Regions from separate parts of the Shewanella maritima genome, predicted to be linked through region 2. Evidence: predicted binding sites of a transcription regulator. Region 2 holds the regulator's gene; the other holds the start of a gene.
The links. Region 2 encodes sigma-54, which starts transcription at its own class of promoters, with help from an activator protein. Its sites were predicted from a motif close to GTTGGCACGNNNNTNGNNT; they were not measured.
Positions count from the first base shown of each region.

Region 1 (3,380 bases), 920 kb from region 2:
TATAGCTTTCAAGAAGATTATGAGCGCGGAAATTGACTAGGCGCTTCACATTAGCTTTAACCTTCATATTGCCCGATGGCAAAGCATCAAAAAACTGACGCTTGCGCTCTTCAGACAAGCCACGAGCTAATGCTAAGCTGTCATACTCAGCCTCTTTACACCGCTCTAGCATTGATGGTGACAAGTCAGTCGCTTGAATTGACGCCCCGCCCGATAATGCACCAGGCTTACGTTGCTGATACTCCAGCACAGTCATAGCTAACGAATATGGCTCTTGGCCTGAAGAGCAAGCCGCAGACCAAATTTTCAACGGTCTGCCTAACTTGCCGTAATTCGGCAGTAAAGTATTTTGTAGCAACTCAAATGGGTATCGGTCACGAAACCACAAGGTTTCATTGGTGGTCATAGCATCAATCACCTCGGCGCGCATTTGCCGCTCGGTAGGTTTCATTGAACGTTTAACCACTTCAGATAAAGACGGCAAGTTATACTTACCCATTAACGGCGCTAGTCGACTTCGCACCAAATATTGCTTGTTCTCACCGAGCACAATTCCGCTGTGCTGCTCTAAGAAAAGCCTAAATTGATTATACTCTGATTCAGCAAGTGATTTATTAGTCACATTTACTTCCTAAATTAAGAGCTATCCCTGCCCATGTTCAAACTAATAACTTATACACTCAGGTGCTTGTTAACGGCTTCGGCGAGCTCGTCAGGGTTAAACTTAGCAATAAAGTCGTTAGCGCCAACTTTTTCAACCATAGCCTGATTGAATACGCCACTTAATGAAGTGTGTAGTACCACTTTAATGTTCTTCAGTTTAGGGTCATCACGGATTTCTGCCGTTAATGTATACCCGTCCATCTCTGGCATTTCGATGTCTGAGATGATAAGCGGGATCTCTTCAGACACATCCGTCATCTCCTCAGCAACTGCTTTAAGCTTATCTAACGCTTCTTTACCGTCTTTTGCAGTATCAATCTGTAAGTTCAATGACTCAAGCGAGCGAATAATCTGCTTACGTGCGACAGCAGAGTCATCAATTACCATAATGTGGTAGTTCTGCTCACGGTCTATAGTCAGTGTTTCGTCAACTTCTTCACTAATAGCAGTTTTTACTGGTGAGATTTCATCTAAGATTTTCTCTACATCTAAAATCTCGACGAGCTCATTTTCAATTTCTGTCACTGCAGTTAAGTATGAGTAACGACCCGCACCTTGTGGCGGCGGCATAATCGCTTCCCAGTTCATATTAATAATGCGCTCGACTGAACTCACTAGGAAGCCTTGAACACTGCGGTTATATTCAGAAATGATAATAAAGCAGTTTTCAGTCGACTCTAACGGACGGCCACCTGTTGCCGCACTTAAGTCAATCACTGAAATGGTTGCCCCACGAATATGGGCAACACCTTTAATATAAGAATTTAATTTTGGCAGACTCGTGAGCGGCGGACACTGCAGCACCTCTTTCACTTTGAAGACGTTAATCCCAAAGCGCTGACGACCATTTAATTTAAACAGCAGCAGTTCTAATCTATTTTGACCAACCAGTTGCGTACGTTTATTTACAGACTCAAGAATACTCGACATAACACTGCCTTGTTGTTGTTAATGTGTTACTCAATGGCGACACCAGCCAAATAGCTTTGTCTTCTCACGTGGTTGCAAGTTTTTATCTCAACGGTCATCGCCATAACTAACTAAACGACGAATGTTCAAATAGCGCAATCATGAACATGAATGACATTTGCCAAAAAACTGACTACATAGCTGGGCATAGTTTTTGCTTAATTAATGCTAATGCCCAACAGGGAATCCTATTTCAAAATTAACTTTGATTCATTAACTTTGTTCACAAACTTATCGCAAACTTGCGCAAAATCAACTCAAAAGTAGTGTAATTACATTTTGCCGAGCAGCGTGTTGCAACAAATGTTCAATTCTCATGCAAAACATGAAATTTAAACCCAAAGTTATTATTTTTGAATAACATTTAAAGAGTATAGGTGTAATCTGGCAAAACTCGCTAGTATCTTCATTATGAAAGTAAAAATTTTATTATTTTGTTTGCTGATAACCCATACCTTGCCGTTAAGTGCCAATCAATCACCGGCAAACGAAGCAAATAAAGGTGAGGCTCAGCAAAGCATCGTTACTCCTAACTTATCGACCATAGATATGTTAGCTAAAGAGGTGATTTCTAAAAAAATTGCGCCAAAGCCCAATGCAAAAGTAACGATTACGCCGCAAAACCTAGAAGGCCGCCAGCAACCACCAAGATGCTATGAACCGATTTCAGCAAACCTGGCAACAGATAGAGAAATCTCGCGTACTAATACGGTAAAAATTAGCTGCGATAGCCCCGACCTTGCTTACCCATGGCAAATCTATGTCGCCGTGCGAGTCGCGATTGAATATCCGGTTGTCGTGGCCAAAGAAGTGCTGTCACCAAAAACGGTATTGTCATCAAGCCAACTCACTCTGGCGTACATGGATCAATACAGCCTTCGCGGTGAATATTACTCGAGCATCGATGAGCTTGTTGGCACTAGAGTTAAACGCAAAACCAGTCAAGGCTCACCGCTGTTAAAGCGTAGCCTTTGTTTCGTATGCAAAGGCGATGCAATTTCTATTTGGGCGAAAACCGATACGCTACAAATAAAAACCACAGGCGAAGCCATGCGTGATGGTAATATAGGCGATGTGATCAAAGTCAAAAATACAAACTCTAACAAACAGTTAGATGCGCAAGTGATTGGCATTGGCGAAGTAGAAGTTAAAATGTAAAATAATTCTAAAGTTATTTTTCTACTGGCCGATAGCCTTATTGGGAAACCTCATCACTTACGTTGGAGCCTATTATGGCAATTGACATTAACAAATTAAAAACGGCCACCAGCACGCCTTTGCAGACTTCTCGTCAAGCAAAAGCAAGCCAAGATGCTGGCAGCGGTGCTAAAACTGAGCAGGCAAGCTCTGCAGTCAAAGGTGACTCAGTAAGCATTACTTCGCAAGCTCAAGGTTTACAAAGCGCACAAAGTAAAATGGCAGCATTACCAGATGTTGATCAGGCTAAGATTGCTGAAATCAAACAAGCAATTTCAGAAGGTCGCTATAAAGTAGACCCTGAAAAACTAGCGGCAAACATTGCTAGTTTCGAAGCCCAGCTCGACGGCCTGAATTTAAACGAAGAGTAATCGTTTGTCGTTACTCTAAAGATTATTGTTTAGCTCACGTGTTTCACATGGGCATAGACAGGCATAACTAAGAGTAACCTATGACAGAAATTGCTAATTTGCTTTCCCTACAGCACGCTACCCTGACGTCGCTGCGAACTATTATATCCGCAGAAAAAGAAGCGCTTATCGCTCAAGATG
Region 1 covers NZ_CP036200.1:678,409-681,788, forward strand. Annotated here, with positions in the region: gene EXU30_RS02940 (CheR family methyltransferase) at 1-622, opposite strand, end outside; gene EXU30_RS02945 (chemotaxis protein CheV) at 673-1,593, opposite strand; gene flgA (flagellar basal body P-ring formation chaperone FlgA) at 2,044-2,790, shown strand; gene flgM (flagellar biosynthesis anti-sigma factor FlgM) at 2,865-3,200, shown strand; gene EXU30_RS02960 (flagella synthesis protein FlgN) at 3,281-3,380, shown strand, end outside.
Region 1: the regulator sigma-54 is predicted to act here: its motif matches at 1,774-1,792, upstream of flgA (flagellar basal body P-ring formation chaperone FlgA).

Region 2 (3,380 bases):
TTTTTTTCTCGAGCGACAAGACTTTCGAAAATTTCTTGTGCTGAAAGGTCTGAGTATTGCTCTGCTGCGATTTCGCTGATGAGTTGCAATACCTTTTTTTTACTGCCCGGAGTGGCACAGGCAGTGCACTCCGGCTGCAGGATGGTACGAATTTCCATCATTAATGCTTGGTTAGCTTCTCTTTATGTTTGATTACCTGGCGGTCAAGTTTGCTGATCAAAGAGTCGATTGCAGCATACATGTCGCTGTGTTCAGAAGTGGCGAAGACTTCTCCTCCACTAAGGCTGACTTTAGCCTCAGCCTTTTGTACTTGTTTGTCGACATTTAGGATAACGTGCACATTGTTGATTTGCTCAAAATGACGCTCTAGTTTGGCAAATTTACTGTCAACATACTCTCTAAGTGAGTCAGTTAATTCAATGTGGTGCCCCGTTAGGTTTATTTGCATATATCGTCCTCCTTTGATTGAGCTTATAAGCTCTTACGTTGGTTTGAGGGCGGGATAAGCATTGCTTCACGGTATTTCGCTATCGTACGACGAGCAACATTAATCCCTTGCTCCGCTAACAGTTGTGCCATTTTGCTATCGCTTAATGGCTTTTTCTGATTTTCAGCGGCGACCAGCTTTTTGATAAAGGCGCGAATAGCTGTAGATGAGCATTCGCCGCCGTCATCTGTGCTGACATGGCTTGAGAAAAAGTATTTGAGTTCAAATAGACCGCGTGGCGTATGCATGTACTTTTGTGTGGTAACCCTGGAAATAGTGGATTCATGCATCTCGACGGCCTCAGCAATATCGTTGAGTACCATTGGTTTCATGGCTTCTTCACCATATTCAAAGAAGCCTTGTTGGAACTGTACGATACAGTTGGCCACTTTTAACAGGGTGTCATTACGGCTTTCTAGACTCTTAATGAACCACTTAGCCTCTTGCAAATGACCGCGAATAAACTGGCTGTCAGCCTGGCTCTTGGTGCTACGAGCCATAGAAGCGTAATGCTGATTGACACCAATTTTTGGCATGTTGTCAGGGTTAAGCTCCACGACCCAGCGGCCATTTTTCTTTAATACTGAAACATCAGGTATGACATATTCATCATCACTAGGTGTGATTGCCGCTCCAGGCTTTGGATTCAATGATTGGATCAGGTGAATTGCTTCCCTAAGTTCATCTTCTTTAAGCTTGGTTTTACGCATAAGTAAACGAAAGTCACGGCCAGCAATCAGGTCGAGATAGTTGGCAATCAACATACGCGCATTGTCAATATGAGGCGTGTCATTAGGAAATTGCGCTAACTGTATAAGCAGGCACTCACTTAGATCGCGCGCAGCAACGCCAATGGGGTCAAAATGCTGAATACGTTTAAGTACTGCTTCAACCTCCTCTAGCTCAACCTCTTCATCGCCCATAGCGCTAAGGATATCTTCGGTGCTTTGGGTTAAATAGCCTGTATCGTCAATGGCATCGATAATGGCTGTGGCGATGGCTAAATCGGTATCAGAAAAAGGAGTGAGGTTTTTTTGCCATTCCAAATGCTCGTATAGACCTTCTGTGGTCTCGCCTTGAAATGGCATATCATCGTCGCGTGAGCCAGAGCTGGTTGCGCCAGTGCTGGCAACTGGTGAGGCTGTATAGACTTCATCCCAGGTGGTGTCCATTGGCAGCTCGTCAGGCATAGATTCTTTATTGAGCGAGTCTGCGAGATCAACGTTGGAAGTATCTGTTTCAGCAGACTTTTGGCTTGCTTCACTAAAATCGGTATCAGCTTGATCTTGTTTGTCTTTTGAGGCGTCTTTACCGTCGTAAAATTCTTCTACTTCAAGCAGTGGGTTAGAGTCTAATGCTTGTTGTATTTCTTGTTGTAGCTCCAATGAAGACAGCTGCAGTAGGCGAATTGCCTGTTGCAGTTGTGGGGTCATAGTCAGGTGTTGACCCATTTTGAGCTGTAGTGACGCTTTCATTTACCACTTATCCCTAGGTATCGTATAAGAGACACACATTAATGCTTGTAATTGGTTTCCTTAGGAGAGACTGGATTGGTACTCAGTCGAAGCTAATGCTGTCGCCGCCCATGTAGTTGAGCGAGCGAAACCAAATCATCAATAACTATAGCTTGAATTGTTCACCTAAGTATACTGCACGAACTTGCTGATCGCTCAAGATCTCATCTGGTGTCCCCTCGGCAATTAAGTTACCCTGGCTCACGATATAAGCATGCTCACAAACATCGAGGGTTTCACGCACATTATGGTCAGTGATCAGCACCCCTAGACCACGAGATTTGAGTTGCTGAATAATTTTCTTGATGTCGATTACCGAAATTGGGTCAACACCCGCAAATGGTTCATCGAGCAAGATAAATTTCGGGTTTGCAGCCAGTGCTCGGGCAATTTCTACTCGGCGACGTTCACCGCCTGATAATGCCATACCTTGGCTATCGCGAATGTGAGTGATATGGAATTCTTCGAGTAAATGTTCAAGTTCTTCAACACGTTGCTCTTTAGTTAGCTCTTTACGTGTTTGTAAAACTGCCATGATGTTGTCGTGTACAGTTAGTTTACGGAAGATGCTTGCTTCTTGGGGTAAGTAACCAATGCCTTTGCGCGCACGCAGATGCATTGGATCAGAAGTTAAATCATCTGCATCAATTAAAATGCGCCCGTGGTCACTTTTTACAAGTCCAACAACCATGTAAAAGGTGGTGGTTTTACCTGCACCATTTGGGCCCAGTAGACCAACAATTTGCCCAGTGGAAACCGATAAGCTTACGTCTTTCACTACTTGGCGGTTCTTATAGCTTTTAGCCAGGTTTTCAGCCGTTAAGGTGATTTGCTCTGTCATTACTTAGCCTACTGATTACCTTGTGTTGATGGCTCTTGCTGTTGTTCTATTCGCCTTTGCGGCTCAGGCTGCTGCTCGACAGGTGCTTGCTCTGACGGATCTTGGAAGTTCTCTGGCTGGATAATGGTAATCACTCGCTCATCGCCCTTACTTTGGGCTATGAGTTCTTGCTTATCAATGTTGTAGCGAATGATATCACCCGTTACCTGACTGCCTGCTTGGTCAAGCTTAGCCTTACCTGTCAGCGTCAAGGTGGTGCTTGCGAGGTCGTAGCGTACTTCAGAGGCGCTAGCGGTACCGATTTTACCGTCGTCTAACTCTTGTGAAAAAGTCGCAGGGTTACCAGTGGCGACTAAGGTTTTGGTTACAGAGTTATCAGAAGTAAATGCGCGTAGTTCATCTGCTTGAATATTGATTGAACCTTGAACCACAGTCACTGGACCATAAAAAATGATTTGGTTATTTTTTATATCTGCCTTTTGGCTAACTGAGCTAATTTTTACTTGCTGCTGTAAGTCGCCTTCTTTTGCTTCAAGGG
Region 2 covers NZ_CP036200.1:1,594,766-1,598,145, reverse strand. Annotated here, with positions in the region: gene ptsN (PTS IIA-like nitrogen regulatory protein PtsN) at 1-158, opposite strand, end outside; gene hpf (ribosome hibernation promoting factor) at 161-448, opposite strand; gene EXU30_RS06915 (RNA polymerase factor sigma-54) at 472-1,962, opposite strand; gene lptB (LPS export ABC transporter ATP-binding protein) at 2,108-2,842, opposite strand; gene lptA (lipopolysaccharide transport periplasmic protein LptA) at 2,851-3,380, opposite strand, start outside.